Regions from separate parts of the Kitasatospora sp. NPDC034035 genome, predicted to be linked through region 1. Evidence: riboswitches for the same ligand, from Rfam matches in the RefSeq annotation. Region 1 holds a riboswitch; each other region holds the start of a gene.
What was found. A riboswitch is a leader RNA that binds a small molecule or an ion and turns the genes downstream of it on or off. The one in region 1 is predicted to bind cyclic di-AMP.
Positions count from the first base shown of each region.

Region 2: linked by a shared signal. The riboswitch ahead of ACZ52J_RS30365 (M23 family metallopeptidase) and the one ahead of ACZ52J_RS23865 (C40 family peptidase) in region 1 are both predicted to bind cyclic di-AMP.
Region 3: linked by a shared signal. The riboswitch ahead of ACZ52J_RS08015 (LysM peptidoglycan-binding domain-containing protein) and the one ahead of ACZ52J_RS23865 (C40 family peptidase) in region 1 are both predicted to bind cyclic di-AMP.

Region 1 covers NZ_JBVISA010000017.1:82,649-88,572, reverse strand. Annotated here, with positions in the region: gene ACZ52J_RS23885 (rhomboid family intramembrane serine protease) at 1-179, opposite strand, end outside; gene ACZ52J_RS23880 (hypothetical protein) at 382-645, shown strand; gene ACZ52J_RS23875 (NYN domain-containing protein) at 986-2,287, shown strand; gene ACZ52J_RS23870 (C40 family peptidase) at 2,488-3,525, shown strand; cyclic di-AMP (ydaO/yuaA leader) riboswitch at 3,863-4,016, shown strand; gene ACZ52J_RS23865 (C40 family peptidase) at 4,027-5,160, shown strand; gene ACZ52J_RS23860 (C40 family peptidase) at 5,387-5,924, shown strand, end outside.
Region 2 covers NZ_JBVISA010000026.1:34,816-40,739, forward strand. Annotated here, with positions in the region: gene purB (adenylosuccinate lyase) at 1-1,100, shown strand, start outside; gene ACZ52J_RS30360 (DHA2 family efflux MFS transporter permease subunit) at 1,108-2,643, opposite strand; cyclic di-AMP (ydaO/yuaA leader) riboswitch at 2,956-3,136, shown strand; gene ACZ52J_RS30365 (M23 family metallopeptidase) at 3,139-4,131, shown strand; gene ACZ52J_RS30370 (DUF2470 domain-containing protein) at 4,433-5,152, opposite strand; gene ACZ52J_RS30375 (RidA family protein) at 5,275-5,685, opposite strand; gene ACZ52J_RS30380 (IclR family transcriptional regulator) at 5,744-5,924, opposite strand, start outside.
Region 3 covers NZ_JBVISA010000004.1:264,118-270,041, forward strand. Annotated here, with positions in the region: gene ACZ52J_RS08000 (nucleoside triphosphate pyrophosphohydrolase) at 1-811, shown strand, start outside; gene ACZ52J_RS08005 (SDR family NAD(P)-dependent oxidoreductase) at 816-1,241, opposite strand; gene ACZ52J_RS08010 (cytochrome P450 family protein) at 1,508-2,914, shown strand; cyclic di-AMP (ydaO/yuaA leader) riboswitch at 3,166-3,333, shown strand; gene ACZ52J_RS08015 (LysM peptidoglycan-binding domain-containing protein) at 3,339-4,244, shown strand; gene eno (phosphopyruvate hydratase) at 4,501-5,787, shown strand.

The DNA.
Region 1 (5,924 bases):
TACCGCTGCTCCGCGCAGACCCGGGCCTGGCCGGTGCCGTACAGCGGATTGAGTCCGGCGGCCGGGCCGAGCAGGAAGACCAGGGTGTTGACCGCGATCAGGGCGTAGGTGACCGCCGGGGCGGCCGCCTCCGGCCGGCCGCCCCGCTCGGCGGTGTGGTCGGGGGCCGCGAGCGCCATGCGGCCAAGCATCCCTCCGGGCGCCGCAGGTGACACGGCGGTTTACGGCAGGTGGACTAGCCCCGCTATTCCGCTGACCGGTGGTCGCGATGGTTGCCCCAGGCAATAGGCTTGGGGCGGGCAATCCCGCCTCCCGCCGCCGATGCCGGGGCTCCGGGGGGAGCGCCTGGCCCACGCAGGGACCACCCGAGAGGACCCCCCGATGACCGTCCCCGCCCTGACCGCCGAGACGCGCTGGCGCTGCACGCTGTGCGGCAACCTCACCCGGTTCGATGTCACCCGCAGCGCGCGGGTCACCGAGTTCCTGCACTTCGACCTGGCCGGCGACTCCAAGGTCGAGGAGACCGAGGTGCTGAGCGAGACCATCGAGTCGGTGCGCTGCCGCTGGTGCAACGCCGTGGACCAGGTCGAGCTGGTGGCCCGCCCGGGTGCCGAGGGCGCGGAGGCCCCGACCGAGCAGGGCTGATCCCCGCCGGTGTGGTGGGCGGTGCGCCGCGCGCCCGTCCGCCGCACGGGACAATACAGACAAGACGCACGGAGCGTGACGACAGGGGGCGGTCGCGGCCGTACCCGCCGGAAACAGGATCGGAGCCGAGGACGTGGTGGACGCAGCGAAGGAGCCCGGCGAAGCGCAGGGGCTTCGGCCCGCTGCGCAGGAGCAGGTGCCGGACGCCGGGACGGGACCGGCGGAGAGCGCTGCGCCCGACACCCCAGACACCCCAGACACTCCAGACACCCCTGACACCTCTGAGTCCCCTGAGCCCTCCGAGTCCGCTGAGCCCGGGTCGGAGCACGTCGCCGAGAAGCTGGACCGGCCGCTGCCCGAGGGGGTGCGCCGACGCGTGGTCGGGCTGGCCTCGGACGCGCTGGGCGGACTGCCGCCGGGCGAGCTCCCGCAGAGCCTGCGTCAGTACGTGAAGTTCACCCCCGCGCGGCGCGCCAAGTACGCGGCCACCGCGCTGGCGGCCGCGCTGGAGGCGGAGCCGGCGTTCCGGGTGCGGATAGCGGAGCGGCTGCGGCTGGGGCAGCCGGACCTGGTGAGGGCGCTGGAGTCGGGCAGTGTCCCGGGCGCCGCCGATCCGATGGACGTCGCCGCCGCCGCCTACCTGGTGCGTTCGGCGGGCTGGAGCCGGCTGGTCGCCGAGGTCGGCGAGGAGGTCGAGCGGGCAGGCGCCGAGGACGCGGCCGCGGAGGCGGCCCGGCTCGCGGAGAAGCTGCAGGCCGAGCTGGCCGAGGTGCGGGCCGCCGCACGGGCGGACCTGGAGCGGCAGCGCGCGGAGTTCGAGGGCGTCCGGCGGGAGGCCGAGTCGCTGCGCAAGAAGGTGCGGTCGCTGGAGAGTGACACCCGCCGGGCGCAGGCCGAGGCGCGCCGCCTGGCCGGGGAGCTGGAGGCCGCGAAGGCGCAGGGCGCGGCCGAGCGCAGTGCGGCCGAGACCGAGGCGCGGCGGCTCAAGCACCGGGTCTCCGAGCTGGAGAACGCCGCCGAGCAGGGCCGCCGGTCGGCTCGCGAGGGACGCAGCGTCGAGGACATGCGGCTGCGGCTGCTGCTGGACACCGTGCTGCAGTCGGCCCAGGGGCTGCAGCGGGAGCTGGCGCTGCCGGTCTCCCAGATCCGCCCGGCGGACCTGGTGGAGGCGGTGGTGCCGGGGGCGGCCTCGCCGCACGACGTGGCGCGGCGCGGGCTGGCCGAGGACGACCCGGCGCTGCTGGACCAGCTGCTGGCGATCCCGCAGGTGCACCTGGTGGTGGACGGCTACAACGTGACCAAGACCGGCTATCCGACGCTGCCGCTGGAGCAGCAGCGGATCCGGTTGCTGGGCGGGCTGGCGATGCTGGCCCAGCGCACCCAGGCGGAGGTCACCTGTGTGTTCGACGGGCAGGACCTGGACGTTCCGGTGATCATGGCACCGCCGCGCGGGGTCCGGGTACGGTTCAGCCGGACCGGGGAGACCGCGGACGAGCTGATTCGCCGTCTGGTGCGGGCCGAGCCGCAGGGCCGTCCGGTGGTGGTGGTCTCCGCCGACCGGGAGGTCGCGGAGGGCGTGCGGAAGGCGGGCGCGCGCCCGGTCGCCTCGGTGCTGCTGCTGAACCGGCTGGCCCGGCCCTGAGCGCGGGCCGCGTAGGATGACTCCTGGTCAGCCTTGGGTCCGTGGTGGTGTGCGGGTCCGGTGAAGTCGGTGTGGGAAACAGAGTTCACGCCTTCGGGGGAGTGGCAAAGCGGATAGATCCGCACTAGGGTCTGGCGTCAAACCTATTTTCCGGAATCTCATCCAATCGGGTGAGTCCGTTGGAAGAAGGAGCCGGTCCCTTGGCCTCCCACCGCCGTCCCAAGCAGCCGAGCCGCGCGCGGGTCTCCGTGCTCACCGCGGCCGCTGCGACCGCGGTCGCACTCTCCGCCCAGGTAGCCGCGCACGCCGCGCCGCAGCCGAACAAAACGGACGTCAAGGCGCAGATCGACCAACTCCAGCAAGAGCAGGAGCAGGCGGCAGAGAAGTACAACGGCGCCACGGAGCGGGCCACGCAGCTGCGCAAGCAGGCCGACCAGCTGCAGGACCAGGTGGCCCGCGGCCAGGAGCAGATGACCCAGCTGCAGGCCGGCCTGGCCGAGGTGGCGGGCGAGCAGTACCGCACCGGCGGCATCGACCCGTCCGTCCAGCTGATGCTCTCCTCCGACCCGTCCGGCTACCTGGAGAAGGCCTCCACCGTCCAGCAGGCCAGCACCACCCAGGCGGAGGCGCTCAAGGGGCTGCTGGACCAGCAGCGCCGGCTGGACCAGGAGAAGACCGAGGCGGCCGCCGTGCTGGCCTCGCTCGACACCACCACCAAGGACCTGAACCAGGCCAAGGCGGACGTCAACACCAAGCTGAAGGCCGCCCAGGACCTGATGAACTCGCTGAGCGCCGCCGAGCGCACCGCGCTGAAGGCCCAGCAGGCGCAGGACGACCGGGCCTCGCGCGGCAGCGACCGGGTCGACCTGAGCAGCCTGCCGCCGGCCAGTGGCTACGCGGCCGTGGCCCTCGCCAAGGCGATGAGCAAGCAGGGCTCGCCGTACGTGTGGGGCGCCACCGGGTCGAGCACCTTCGACTGCTCGGGCCTGATGGTCTGGTCGTACGGCCAGGCCGGCGTCTCGCTGCCGCGCACCTCGCAGGAGCAGGGCCACTACGGCACCGCGGTGCCCGGACTGGCGGCGGCTCAGCCGGGCGACCTGGTCATCTACGGCCCCGACATGCACCACGTCGCGATGTACATCGGCAACGGCATGGTGGTCCACGCGCCGCACACCGGTGACGTGGTGAAGGTGATGAAGGCCGACGCGATGCCGATCAACACCATCCGCCGGGTCTGACGGCCCGACACGCCGAAGGGGTTCGCCCGAGCCCTGTGATCCGCGCCACCCCCGATCGGGGGTGGCGTTCGGGTTTTCGACCGTTTCGCGAGTATCGGGTGAGACCTGATCAGCCTTGCGTGGGGCGGCGGTTACCATCGGTCATTTTCACAAAAGAACTTGGGTAATCTTCCGTCTTTTTTCTGACAAGGATTTGAACCGATCACGGTTCAGTTACTAGGGTCATGCACCGAGCCATCGCAGTGTCGATCACCCAGCCGGGGTGGCGGCGGTGGCTACCGTCGAGTTCGCGAGGCAGCGGGGCAGGTCGAAGCGACTGCCCGACAGGGGAGCCCAGTAGTCGGGGGTGCTGCGCAGCGGAGCCGGGGAACCACGTTCCTCCGGGGTGAATCGGCGCCAGGTCGGCCGCTGGAACGGCCGTGAGGCGTCGTAGGGCATGCTTCCGGCCCGAACCCGTCAGCTCACCCGGTAGGCGGACGTAGGAAGAAGGAGCCCGCCTTCGTGGCGTCCCATCGTCGTCCCAAGCCAGCCGGCCGCGCCCGTGTCTCGATCCTGACCGGTGTCGCCGCCGCAGCCGTCGCCCTCTCCGCGCAGTCCGGCGCCCACGCCGACCCGCAGCCGACCAAGGACCAGGTCAAGGAGCAGGTCGACCAGCTCAACGAGCAGGCCGAGGTGGCGACCGAGCAGTACAACGCCGCCCAGGAGAAGCAGCAGACGCTGGAGAAGCAGGTCTCCGGCCTGCAGGACCAGGTGGCCCGTCAGCAGGACCAGGTGACCGACCTGCAGGGCGGCCTGGCCGAGATCGCCGGGGAGCAGTACCGCAACGGCGGCATATCCCCGACCGTGCAGCTGATGTTCTCGTCCAGCCCGGACAGCTTCCTCAACCAGGCCGGTGCGCTGAACCAGGCCGGCGACACCCAGAAGAACCAGCTGAAGGTGCTCCAGGAGCAGCAGCGCAAGCTCGACCAGGACCGCACCGAGGCCCAGGGCAAGCTCGCCGAGCTGGAGTCGACCACCCAGCAGCTGAAGGCCTCCAAGGACGAGGTCCAGAACAAGCTGAAGGCCGCCCAGGACCTGCTCAACACCCTGACCGAGCAGGAGCGCCAGGCGCTGCGCGCGGCCGAGGAGAAGGCCGCCGCCGACGCCAAGGCCCAGGCCGACGCCGCGGTGAAGGCCCAGCAGGCCGCCGACCGCGCCTCCCGCGACAACAGCCGCACCGACCTCTCCGCGGGCTCGGCCCCGGCCCCGGCCTCGCCGGTCGCCAAGCCGGTCGCCCCCGGCAGCTCGCGCGGTGCAGCCGCGCTCTCCGCCGCCGCCTCCAAGGTCGGCAGCCCGTACGTGTGGGGCGCCACCGGCGCGTCCTCCTTCGACTGCTCCGGCCTGATGGTCTGGGCGTTCAACCAGGTCGGCGTCTCGCTGCCGCGCACCTCGCAGGAGCAGGCGCACGCCGGCACCCGGATCGGCAGCGACCTGTCCCAGGCCCAGCCCGGCGACCTGCTGATCTTCTTCGGGGACGCCCACCACGTCGGCATCTACGCCGGCAACGGCCAGGTGCTGCACGCGCCCAAGCCGGGTGCCTCGGTCCGCTACGAGGCCGTCACCAACATGCCGCTGACCAGCATCGTGCGGGTCTGATCCGTACTCGGCGCTTCCAGGCCCGGTCTTCCTCCACGGAAGGCCGGGCCTGCGGCTTTTTCGGCGGCTCGGGCTGATGTCCGATTACGGGTCAAATATTCGGGTCCGGAGGGGTTTGGACTCGCTTGCCCGGACTCGCTAACGTCTGCCACCGGACTCCCGCTCGACGACCGCCCGCAGTGGGGCGGCGGCGGGGCCGCGCCGCAGGATTGGAGCCGCTGCCACCATGCCCGTGCACCGCCGTTCCCAACTGCTCGTCCGTGCGCTGGTGCTGACGGCGGCGGCCACCACCGCGCTCGGCATGGCGACCGGCGGCAGCGCCCACGCCGCCCCCGGCAGCCCGGACCCGGCCGACCGCAAGGACGTCAAGACACAGGTCGAGCAGCTCTACGACGAGGCCGAGCAGGCTTCGGAGAGGTACAACGCGGCCCAGGAGGCCCAGCGGCGGCTCCAGGGGGAGACCACGATCCTGCAGGGCGAGATCGCCGTCGCCCAGGACCAGCTCAACGAGCTGCGCGGCGACCTGGCGACCGTGGCCGGGGCCGAGTACCGCGGCGGCGGGATGACCCAGACCGCCCGGCTGATGCTGTCCCCCGACCCGGAGGACTACCTCGCCCGCGCCCGAACCATGGGCCAGGCGACGCAGCGGCAGCAGGAGACGCTGCACGAGCTGGTCACCCGCCAGCGCCGGCTCGACCAACGGCGCGCCGAGGCCGCCGGCAAGCTCGCCGAGCTGGACCAGACCCGCCGCTCGCTCGCCGACA
Region 2 (5,924 bases), on a different contig from region 1:
TCGAGCAGCTGCAGATCCGCCGGTCGCTGGAGCACGTGCGCGACCGCGCGGTCGCCGTGCTGGTCCGCCTGGCCACGCTGTCCGCCCAGCACTCCGAGCTGGTCATGGCCGGCCGCTCGCACAACGTGGCCGCGCAGGCCACCACCCTGGGCAAGCGCTTCGCGTCGATCACCGACGAGCTGCTGGTCGCCTTCCGCCGGCTGGAGGAGCTGATCGCCCGCTACCCGCTGCGCGGGATCAAGGGCCCGGTCGGCACCTCCCAGGACATGCTGGACCTGATGGGCGGGGACACCGAGAAGCTGGCCGAGCTGGAGCGCCGGGTCGCCGCGCACCTCGGCTTCGACAACGTGCTGACCAGCGTCGGCCAGGTCTACCCGCGCTCGCTGGACTTCGAGGTGCTCACCGCGCTCGTCCAGCTGGCCGCCGCGCCGTCCAGCCTGGCCAAGACCATCCGCCTGATGGCCGGCCACGAGCTCGTCACCGAGGGCTTCAAGGAGGGCCAGGTCGGCTCCTCCGCGATGCCGCACAAGATGAACACCCGCTCCTGCGAGCGCGTCAACGGCCTGGCCGTCATCCTGCGCGGCTACGCCTCGATGACCGGCGAGCTGGCCGGCGACCAGTGGAACGAGGGCGACGTCTCCTGCTCGGTGGTGCGCCGGGTCGCGCTGCCGGACGCCTTCTTCGCCTTCGACGGCCTGCTGGAGACCTTCCTGACCGTCCTCGACGAGTTCGGCGCCTTCCCCGCCGTGGTCGAGGCCGAGCTGGACCGCTACCTGCCGTTCCTCGCCACCACCAAGGTGCTGATGGGCGCGGTGCGCGCGGGCGTCGGCCGGGAGACCGGGCACGAGGTCATCAAGGAGCACGCCGTCGCCTCCGCGCTGGCGATGCGCGCGGGCGCCCGGGAGAACGAGCTGCTCGACCGCCTGGCCGCCGACGAGCGGATCCCGCTGGACCGGGCCGCGCTGGACGCGCTGCTGGCCGACAAGCTCTCCTTCACCGGTGCGGCCGGTGCCCAGGTCGCCGAGGTGGTCCGTCAGGTGGAGGCCGTCGCGGCCGCCTACCCGGAGGCCGCCAAGTACGTGCCCGCCGACATCCTCTGACCACTCGTCAGCTGTCGGGCGAGGGCCCCGCCACCGGACCGGTGACGGGGCCCTCGTGCGTGTGGACGTGGCCCGGGTCGAGCGGCGGGGTGGTGCCGCAGGTCCACGCGCAGTCCGGCTCGGCCACCAGGTGGTCCTCGGGGGCGAGGACGTTGCCCCGGACGGTGGCGAAGGCGATCAGCCCGCCGCCGGCCAGCAGACCCGCGCAGATCAGCATCGCGGTGTGGAAGGCGGAGTCGACCGCGGACGGCACCCGGTAGGCGTCGCCGCTCAGTCCGGCCAGGGCCGGGAGGGCGGCCACCGCGAGCAGGCCGGCCGCGCGGGCGGCGGCGTTGTTCACCCCGCTCGCGATGCCCGCGTGCCGGACCTCGACGGCCGCCAGCACGGTGGCCGTCAGCGGCGCGACCAGCAGCGTCATGCCGCAGCCCATCACCGTGACGGCGGGCAGCACGTCCGCCCAGTAGGAGGAGCCCGGGCCGATGCGCAGCATCAGCAGCACCCCGGCGGCGCACAGCAGCGGGCCGACGGTGAGCGGGATCCGCGGGCCGATCCGCTTGCCGAGGCGCCCGGCGCGCGCCGACAGCCCCAGCATCAGCACCGTGATCGGCACCAGCGCGAAGCCCGAGACCAGCGGCGAGAACCCGGCGACGATCTGCAGCTGCACCACCAGCAGGAAGAAGACGCCGCTGAACGCCGCGTACACGCAGAGGGTGACCAGGTTCACGGCGGTGAACAGCCGGGAGGAGAACAGGCCGAGCGGCAGCATCGGATCGGGCGCGCGGCGCTCGACGGCCACGAAGGCGACGCCGAGCACCACACCGATCAACCCGCTGACCCAGACCACGGCGGACACGCCCTCCCCGGCGGCGGTCAGCGCGTAGGTGATCGCGCCGAGGGCGAACGCGGCGAGCACCGCGCCGAGCACGTCGAAGCGGCCGGTGGCGCTCTCGTCCCGGCTCTCCGGCACGTACCGCGTGGTGACCGTGATCACGGCGGCCGCGAGCGGCAGGTTCAGCAGGAAGATCCAGCGCCAGCCCGGGCCGTCCACCAGCCAGCCGCCGAGGAAGGGGCCGACCGCGGCCGACACGCCGCCGAGGCCCGACCACAGCCCGACCGCGGCCGAGCGGTCGTCAGGGTCGAAGACGGCTTGGAGCATGGCGAGCGAGCCGGGGGTGAGCAGCGCCCCGCCGATGCCCTGGACGGCGCGGGCGGCGATCAGCACCTGGATGTTCGGCGCGGCGGCGCAGGCCGCGGAGGCGGCGGCGAACCAGACCACGCCGATGAGGAAGACCCGGCGCCTTCCGTACCGGTCGCCGAGCGCGCCGCCGAGCAGGATCAGGCCCGCCAGGGTGAGCAGATAGCCGTTCAGCGTCCACTGAAGGGACGCCAGGGAGGCGCCGAGGTCGGCGCCGATGCGGGGCAGGGCGACGTTCACCACGGTGCCGTCCAGCATCGCCATGCTGGAGCCGAGCACCGTCGCCAGTAGTACCCAGCGACCCTGCGCGGTGCCCAGGCGCAGGGTGCCGGCCTCGGAAGTGGCCACGGCCCGATCCTGCTCCCCGTGAGGCCCGCGTGACAAGGGTCACCGGCGGGTGTGTCGGTGGTGTGCGGTGCGTGAGCGGACGACCGCGCAGTGCCGTCGATGTCGGCGCACGGTCGTGGATCAGTGGCGCGGGGTGAATGGATCGCGTACGCACCGTGCAGCGGATCATCCGGAGAGTCACCGCACCCCGGGGGATGGTTGCCGATTCAAGAGATCGACATTGCTTCACCCGAACGGATGGGTTTTAGTTCAGCGACCGCCCGGCCAGTCCGGACGGATCCACCGGGTGGAACGCCGAGTCCTGCCGCTTCCCGGTGGTTCGAACTGAACTCTGTACGGCAGGAGCGGGGGACCCACAGGTAAGTCGCCGGACCGGAAGTTCGTGCCTCAGGGCGCGGCGTCCAGGGCCGGCTTGGGGTGAAGCCGCGCATGCGGCCGGGCAACTCCAGCCCGAACCCGACAGCTCACCTCGCAGGCGTCGGAGAGGAAACTTCCATGCCTGCTCAGGCTCGTCGTATCGCCCTGCCCCGCGCCGCCCGCATCGGCATCGCCACCGCCGTCACCGGTGTCTCCTTCGCCCTCCCGCTCGTCACCGCGATGAGCGCCCAGGCCCACACCGCCCCGGTCGCCCCGGCCCCGCAGGCCGCCGCCTCCACCACCGCCGTCGACGCCGCGCCGGCTCAGGCCGCGCCGGCCCAGGCCGCTCCGGCCGCCGCGCACGAGAGCTACCGCGTCGTCAGCGGCGACACCCTGTCCAAGATCGCCGACGCCAAGCACGTCGAGGGCGGCTGGCACGCGCTGTACGAGCAGAACCGCTCGGTCGTCGGCGCCAACCCGAACCTGATCTTCCCGGGCCAGCAGTTCGCGATCGCCGGCCACGCTGCCGCGCCGTCCGCGGACGTCGCCCCGGCCAAGCCCGCCAAGCCGGCCGCTCCGGTCACCCAGGCCGCTTCGGCCGCCAAGCCGCAGGCCCAGGTCCAGGTCAAGACCGAGGCCGCCAAGCCGGCCGCCCAGGTGCAGACCCAGGTTCAGACCGCCGCTCCGGCCCAGGCCGTGACCGCCGCTCCGGTCGCCGCCGCCTCCGGCTTCGTCGCGCCGCTGGCCCACCCGGTGCTCGGCGAGGCCTACGGCGTGGCCGGCTCGATGTGGGCCTCCGGCCACCACACCGGCCAGGACTTCGTGGCCTCCACCGGCACCCCGCTGCGCGCCGTCGCCAACGGTGTCGTGGTCAAGGCCGGCAACGGCGGCGCCTACGGCAACGAGGTCGAGATCAAGCTCGCCGACGGCCACTACGCCGAGTACGCGCACCTCTCCGTGATCGGTGTGAAGATCGGTCAGACCGTCACCGTCGGCCAGCAGCTCGGCCTCTCCGGCGCCACCGGCAACGTGACCGGCCCGCACCTGCACTTCGAGATCCGCACCGGCCCGGAGTACGGCTCGGACATCGACCCGGTCGCCTACCTGCGCGCGCACGGCGTCGCGCTCTGACCCTGTCGGGGTTTCAGGAACCACCGCTGCTGCGGAGCGAATCGATCCTCCGGGATGGTCATGTCGGGTGACCGCTCGACCGGGTGATCGCCGTGCAGTGGACATGGGCGCGGGACACGCCCAGGCCGGCCCGGCTCGCGGGATTCACTTCCTCGCGAGCCGGGCCGGCCGCTGCCGTTTTCGGGGTCGGCGGTTCGTTTTCGGGGCGGGGTCGGGGCGGGGTCGGGGTGGCGTTCGCGGTGCGCCGGTGGTGGTCCGGGCGGTACGTGAGGAGGACGCGGCCGGGCGGTGAGCCGGCGACTCAGCTGCGGTGGGCCGGCTGACCGTACCGGGCGGCGGCCAGCAGGTCGTGCATCCGGTGGCCCAAGTCCTCGGTGTCGCGGGCCGGTTCGGGGAAGACCAGGCGGACGTCGCGGTGGCCGTCGGGGTGGTCCAGGCGCAGCACCAGGCCGTGGCGGTCCAGGGCGAGCGGGCGGACGTCCGGGTTCCGGGCGAGCAGCACCGGGTCGAGCAGGCGGGAAAGGACCTCGAGTGCGTCGGCGTGGTCGTCGGCGAAGTGGGTGAGCATCGCCGCCTCGTGGCGGGCCATCGGGTCGGGGGCGGCGAGGGCGAGGTCGGCGGCGGTGACCGCGCCGGTGCCGTACGGGGTGGCGAGGACGGCGTGGGCGACGTCCACCCGCAGGTGGACGCTGAGGCCGTCGTCGGCGAGGTGGGCCAGGTGCAGCCGGCCGGCCAGGGTGAGGCGGGCGCGGACGCGGTCGCGGACGGCGACGGGGGCGACGTCGGTGACATCGAGGATGACGGCGAGGCCCTCGGCGGCGTGGGCCGCGGCCACGGTGAGCGGGGTGTCCAGCGGGGCGCGCAGCCGCAGGCGGGAGCCGTGGGCGGAGACCGGGCCGTCCAGGTCGTGCTGCTCGCCCAGGGCGCGGACGGCGAGCGAGGAGGTCGTGCTGAGCAGGCTGTGGATCCGTTCGGCGGTGGTGGGCTCGGGCACCTCGGTGTCGCCGGTTGGCAGGCTCATGGACGGACCTCCAGATAGTTAGGTGAGCCTAACCTAATGTTGCTGGCGAAGTGTGGCAAGCAGGCCTCGGGGAACGCCGAGGGCCCGGACGTGCCGTCCGGGCCCTCGGGTCGGCCGGATCGTCAGGCGACGACGGCCTGGGCGTCGATCTCGACCAGCATCGGCTCCTGCGGCAGCTCGACGAAGGCGGTGGTGCGGCAGGGCTTCACGCCGCCGGGCTTGACGTTCTCCTCGATGAACTCGGCGTAGACCTCGTTCATCAACGGGAAGTCCGCGCGCTTGGTGAGGTAGACGCGGAACATCACCACGTCCTCGATGGTGGCGCCACCGGCCTCGACGATGGCCTTGACGTTCTCCAGGGTGCGCCGCGTCTGTGCCTTCACGTCGCCGCGGTGGAGGTACTCGCCGGTCGCGGGATCCTGCGGGCCCTGGCCGGAGACCTGCAGGATCGGGCCCTTGCGGACGCCCTGGGAGAACATCCAGGCGGGGGCGGGGGCCCCGTCGGTGCGGATCTCGATCTTGTCGGAGGACATGGGGGTTCTTTGCTCCTTGGAGTTCTCGGCGGCTGCTTCGGACTGTCTTGATGATCCGTCAACTGTGGTCGAGGAGGCCGCAGTCGGCCGACACCGCGCGGGCGGTGGCGACCAGCTGCGGGAGGAGGTCCAGCACCTGCTCGTACGGGAGGACGACGTCCGGGACGGAGATGGAGGCGGCGGCGACGACCCGCCCGCTGGCGTCCCGGACGGGTGCGGCCACGCAGTTGATGAAGGCC
Region 3 (5,924 bases), on a different contig from region 1:
CGCGCTGGCGCGGCTGGCGGTGGAGCGGGCCGGTGAGGTGCCGGAGATCGAGGTGCTGCCGGGCTCGTACGACCTGCCGGGGGCGCGGCTGCTGGACCTGGTGACGGTGATGGACCGGCTCCGCTCGCCGGGCGGTTGCCCGTGGGACGCCGAGCAGACGCACGAGAGTCTGGTGAAGTACCTGGTCGAGGAGGCGTACGAGCTGGTCGAGGCGATCGAGGAGGGGGACCGGGGGACGCTGCGCGAGGAACTGGGTGACGTGCTGCTCCAGGTGTTCTTCCATTCCCGGATCGCCGAGGAGCACCCGACCGATCCGTTCACCGTCGACGACGTGGCGGGCGACATCGTCGAGAAGCTGATGTACCGGCATCCGCACGTGTTCGGGGATGTCGAGGCCGAGGGCGCCGCCGAGGTGGAGGCGAACTGGGAGCAGCTGAAGGCCGCGGAGAAGGCGGACCGCGAGTCGGTGCTGGACGGTGTGCCGGCCGGGCTGCCCGCGCTGGCGTACGCGGCGAAGCTGGTGTCCCGGGTGCGCCGGGCGGGCGTCCGCACCGTGCCGGACGAGCCGTACGAGCTGCCGGCCGAGCTGACCGCGGAGTCGGCGGGCCGACTGCTGCTCGCGGTGGCGCAGCGGGCGCACGACGCCGGGGTGGACGTGGACGCGGCGCTGCGCTCGGCCGCGCGCGGTTACCGGGACGCGGTACGCGCGGCCGAGGGCCTCAAGCCTGGTGGAGAACCCATCGGAGAACCGGCCGGAGAACCGGGCGGAGAGCCTGGTGGAGAGCCCGACCGGGAGCCGGACGGGGAGTAGGCGCTCAGGCCGCCGTGGCGGTGCTCTCCATCGGGCGCCGCTGCGGCGGGACGAGTTCCCCGATGGCCTCGCCGACGAGGACGACGAGTTCGGCGAGGCGTTCCAGGTCGAGGTGGTCGGGCAGGTCGGCGAGGGAGACGATCCGCTCGCCGTCGGGGCCGGCGACGGCGAAGAGGTCGATCGGTCCGAGGTGCTTCTCCGCGGTGTCGACGAGGGCGGCGACGTCGCTGGGGCGGCGGATGTCGCCGGAGACGCCGACGACGGGGCAGCCCGGCCGGTCGAGTTCGGCGGCGAGGTCCTCGGCGATGCCGACGTGCTGGTCGGCGATCAGCATTCCGGCGGCGCCGGCCGCGGCGAACCGGCGGGCGAGGCCGGCGCCCGACCCGCCGTCGAGTACCGCGATGACGACGACTGACCCGCTGACCCGCATGGTCTGCTCCTCCCTGTGGGCGACACCGCACCGGCGCCCACGCGTACTGCGGAGGATCGTAGGCAGGTCCTGACCCTCCGCAACAGGGATTACCCCTCAGGTGACCAGGCTCACGCCCGGCGTCCGGCCAAGAGCTTTCCAAGAGCTGTCCACGGACCGTCCACGGGTCGTCCACGGAGCGTTGGCGCGCCCGTCGCACGCCGTTGACGCGGGGGTCGCGAGCCGTTGAGGAAGGGGGGCGCGCACCCACCGGATACGGTCGACCCATGCCAGCTCAGCCCGACTCCGCCCGGCCCGCCGCCGCGCCGTCCGACGACCCCGCCCAGCCCGCCGCCGCGCAGCCGGCCGCCGCGCCGTCCGACGATCCCGAGCAGCCCGACGCCGCCGCTCCGCAGCTGTTCACCTGGGAGTTCGCCACCGATCCGTACCCCGCCTACGCCTGGCTGCGCGAGCACGCCCCGGTGCACCGCACCAAGCTGCCGAGCGGTGTCGAGGCCTGGCTGGTGACCAGGTATGCGGACGCCCGGCAGGCGCTCGCGGACAGCCGGCTGTCGAAGAACCCGGCGCACCACAGTGAGCAGGCGCACCGCACCGGCCGGGTGGGCATCCCGGGGGAGCGGCAGGCGGACCTGATGACGCACCTGCTGAACATCGACCCGCCGGACCACACGCGGCTGCGCCGACTGGTGTCGAAGGCGTTCACCCCGCGCCGGGTGGCCGAGTTCGAGCCGCGGGTGCAGCAGCTCACGGACCGGCTGATCGACGGCTTCGCGCAGCGCGGTTCGGCGGACCTCATCCACGAGTTCGCCTTCCCGCTCCCCATCTACGCGATCTGCGACCTGCTGGGCGTGCCGGCCGAGGACCAGGACGACTTCCGCGACTGGGCCGGCATGATGATCCGCCACGGCGGCGGCCAACGCGGCGGCGTGGGGCGAGCGGTGAAGCGGATGCGGGCGTACCTGCTGGAGCTGATCCACCGCAAGCGGGCGGACCTCGGGGACGACCTGATCTCGGGTCTGATCCGGGCGAGCGACCACGGCGAGCACCTGACCGAGAACGAGGCCGCGGCAATGGCCTTCATCCTCCTCTTCGCCGGTTTCGAGACGACCGTGAACCTCATCGGCAACGGGATGTACGCGCTGCTGCGCAATCCGGGGCAGCGCCGGTCGCTGCAGGAGTCGGTGGCGCGCGGGGAGCACGCGCTGCTGGAGACGGGGATCGAGGAACTCCTGCGCTACGACGGGCCGGTGGAGATGGCGACCTGGCGGTTCGCGACGCGGCCGCTGACCATCGGCGGGGTGGACATCCCGGTCGGTGACCCGGTGCTGGTGGTGCTGGCCGCCGCGGACCGCGATCCGGCCCGGTTCGCGGACGAGAACACCCTGGACCTGGCCCGGACTGACAATCCCCACCTGGGGTTCGGGCACGGCATCCACTACTGCATCGGCGCCCCGCTGGCCCGCCTGGAAGGGCGTGCCGCCCTGGCCACACTGCTTTCCCGGCTGCCCGATCTGCGGCTCGCGGAAAGCCCGGAGAATCTGCGCTGGCGCGGCGGTCTGATCATGCGTGGACTGCGGGAACTTCCGGTCGAATTCAGTCCGGAGAGTCGCTCCCCGCATACGCCCCTGCATACGCCTCCGCATACGCCCCCGACACCCCTTATGCGCCCCTGACAAACTGACACAAGATGACGAAACGCCGGGCGACACGCTGACGGAACGTCGCCCGGGGTCTTCCGGTTCAGGTGTGAACGCCCATCAATCCGGACATAGCGGCGCCGTTGGTAGGCGATCGGGCACGCGCCGTAATTTCTGTGTGATATCGGTGATATGAGCTTGTGATTGGTCTGAGGATCTGTCTACTCTCCCTGGAGTTCGCAGCTGCGGACCTCGTGCGCGGAACGCCGAATCCTGCCCGCCGCGTCACGGGAAACCGACCAGAACCCTGGGCAGGGGCGGGGGAACCAGGTTTGTTGCCGTTTCCCACGGCTTGGGGTGAAGCCGCCTGAGCGGAATCGTTTCCGCGTACGGCGGCCGGGCCACCTCCCGGTCCGAACCCGACAGCTCACCTCGCAGGCGTGCGGAGAGGGACCTCTTCATGCTGTTCGTTGGAACCGGTCGTCACCGCCGTCGTACCCAGACCGAGAAGGCCATTGCCGTCGCCGGTGTGGCCGGCGTCGGACTCGCGATGCCGCTCCTCACCGCCACCGGCGCCTCCGCCGCACCGGCCTCCGCCTGGGACTCCGTCGCCCAGTGCGAGAGCGGCGGCAACTGGAGCATCAACACCGGCAACGGCTTCTACGGCGGCCTGCAGTTCACCTCCGGCACCTGGAAGGCGTACGGCGGCACCGCGTACGCGCCGCAGGCCAACCAGGCCAGCCGGGCGCAGCAGATCTCGGTCGCCGAGAAGGTGCTCGCCTCGCAGGGCCCGGGCGCCTGGCCGGTCTGCTCGAAGAAGGCGGGCCTGAGCAAGGGCGGTGCCCCGGCCGCGGTCGACACCTCCTCGGACGCCAAGCCGCAGTCCGCCCCCGCGCAGCAGGCCCAGAAGCCCGCCGCCAAGCCGGCTCAGAACCCGGCCGCCCAGAAGCCCGCCGCGCAGAAGCCTGCCCAGAAGCCGGTGCAGCAGGCCGCCCCGCAGCAGCAGGCGCAGCCGCAGGCCCACGGCCTCTCCGGCCAGGGCGGTTGGGACGCGGACGCGAAGGTGTACTGGTACCAGAACAACGGCGCCTGGTACTGGACCAGCCACCAGAGCGTCTACCAGCAGTACGCGGGCCACGCCGCCGCGCAGCAGTACGCCCCGCAGGCCGCGCAGCAGCAGTACGCGCCGCAGGCCGCTCCGGCGTCCGGCCACGACTACACCGTCCGCGACGGTGACACCCTGTCGACCATCGCCGCCGCGCAGGGCGTGTCCGGCGGCTGGCACGCGCTGTACGAGCAGAACCACGGGACCGTCGGCGGCGACCCGAACCTGATCCTGCCCGGCCAGGTGCTGCACCTCGGCTGAGCCGACGCGTGAAGGCCGACGCGCGAAGGGGGTTGGGCCCGCCGGCCCCCTTCGTCCGCATTCGCCCGCTTCAGTGGGACAAGCTGGGACAAGCAGGTGAACTACTGGTGGGTAGCGGGGCCACACGCTGAGACGAGACCGAGGCGGACGTGGCCCCGGGAGCCTGGGCGGCTAGGCTCTGGTCCGTAACGACTCCGCAATCGTCCTGCTGACAGCACCACCGTCAGCCGGACCTGCTTCCGCAAGGAGATGCCTCGTGCCGTCCATCGATGTCGTCGTAGCCCGTGAGATCCTCGACTCGCGCGGCAACCCCACGGTCGAGGTCGAGGTCGGCCTCGACGACGGCAGCACGGGTCGTGCCGCTGTCCCGTCGGGTGCCTCCACCGGCGCCTTCGAGGCGCTGGAGCTGCGCGACGGTGACAAGAACCGCTACTTCGGCAAGGGCGTGGAGAAGGCCGTCCTGGCCGTCATCGAGCAGATCGGCCCGGAGCTGGTCGGCTACGACGCCACCGAGCAGCGCCTGATCGACCAGGCCATGCTGGACCTGGACGCCACCCCGGACAAGTCCTCGCTCGGCGCCAACGCCATCCTGGGCGTCTCGCTGGCCGTCGCCCACGCCGCCTCCGAGGCCAGCGACCTGCCGCTGTTCCGCTACCTGGGCGGCCCGAACGCGCACGTCCTGCCGGTCCCGATGATGAACATCCTCAACGGCGGCTCGCACGCGGACTCCAACGTCGACATCCAGGAGTTCATGATCGCTCCGATCGGCGCGGAGTCCTTCTCCGAGGCCGTCCGCTGGGGCGTCGAGGTCTACCACACCCTCAAGGGCGTGCTGAAGGAGCGTGGCCTGTCCACCGGCCTCGGCGACGAGGGCGGCTTCGCGCCGAACCTGGACAGCAACCGCGAGGCCCTGGACCTGATCACCGAGGCCATCCAGAAGGCCGGCTACGTGCCCGGCCGTGACGTCGCGCTGGCCCTGGACGTCGCCGCCTCCGAGTTCTACGAGGACGGCGCCTACCAGTTCGAGGGCAAGGCGCTCACCTCCACCGAGCTCATCGAGTACTACGCCGACCTGGTCGCGTCGTACCCGCTGGTCTCCATCGAGGACCCGCTGGACGAGTCGGACTGGGACGGCTGGAAGGCCATGACCGTCAAGCTGGGCGACAAGGTCCAGCTGGTCGGCGACGACCTGTTCGTCACCAACCCGGCCCGCCTGGCCAGGGGCATCGAGACCGGCACCGCCAACGCGCTGCTGGTGAAGGTGAACCAGATCGGCTCGCTGACCGAGACCCTGGACGCCGTCGAGCTGGCCCAGCGCAACGGCTACCGCTGCATGATGTCGCACCGCTCCGGCGAGACCGAGGACGTCACCATCGCCGACCTGGCCGTCGCCACCAACTGCGGTCAGATCAAGACCGGTGCCCCGGCCCGCTCCGAGCGCGTCGCCAAGTACAACCAGCTGCTGCGCATCGAGGAGATCCTCGACGACGCCGCCGAGTACGCCGGCCGCGGCGCCTTCCCGCGCTTCCGCTCCGCGGAGTAACAAACACAGTCGCTCCGCGGAGTGACGAGCGCAGTCGCTCCGCACACCAGTGAGCACGAGGGCTGCTGAGCGCCAGCCTGACCGGTGCCCCGCCTTTCACCCCGTAGGGTGGACGGCGGGGCACCGTCGCGACCAGG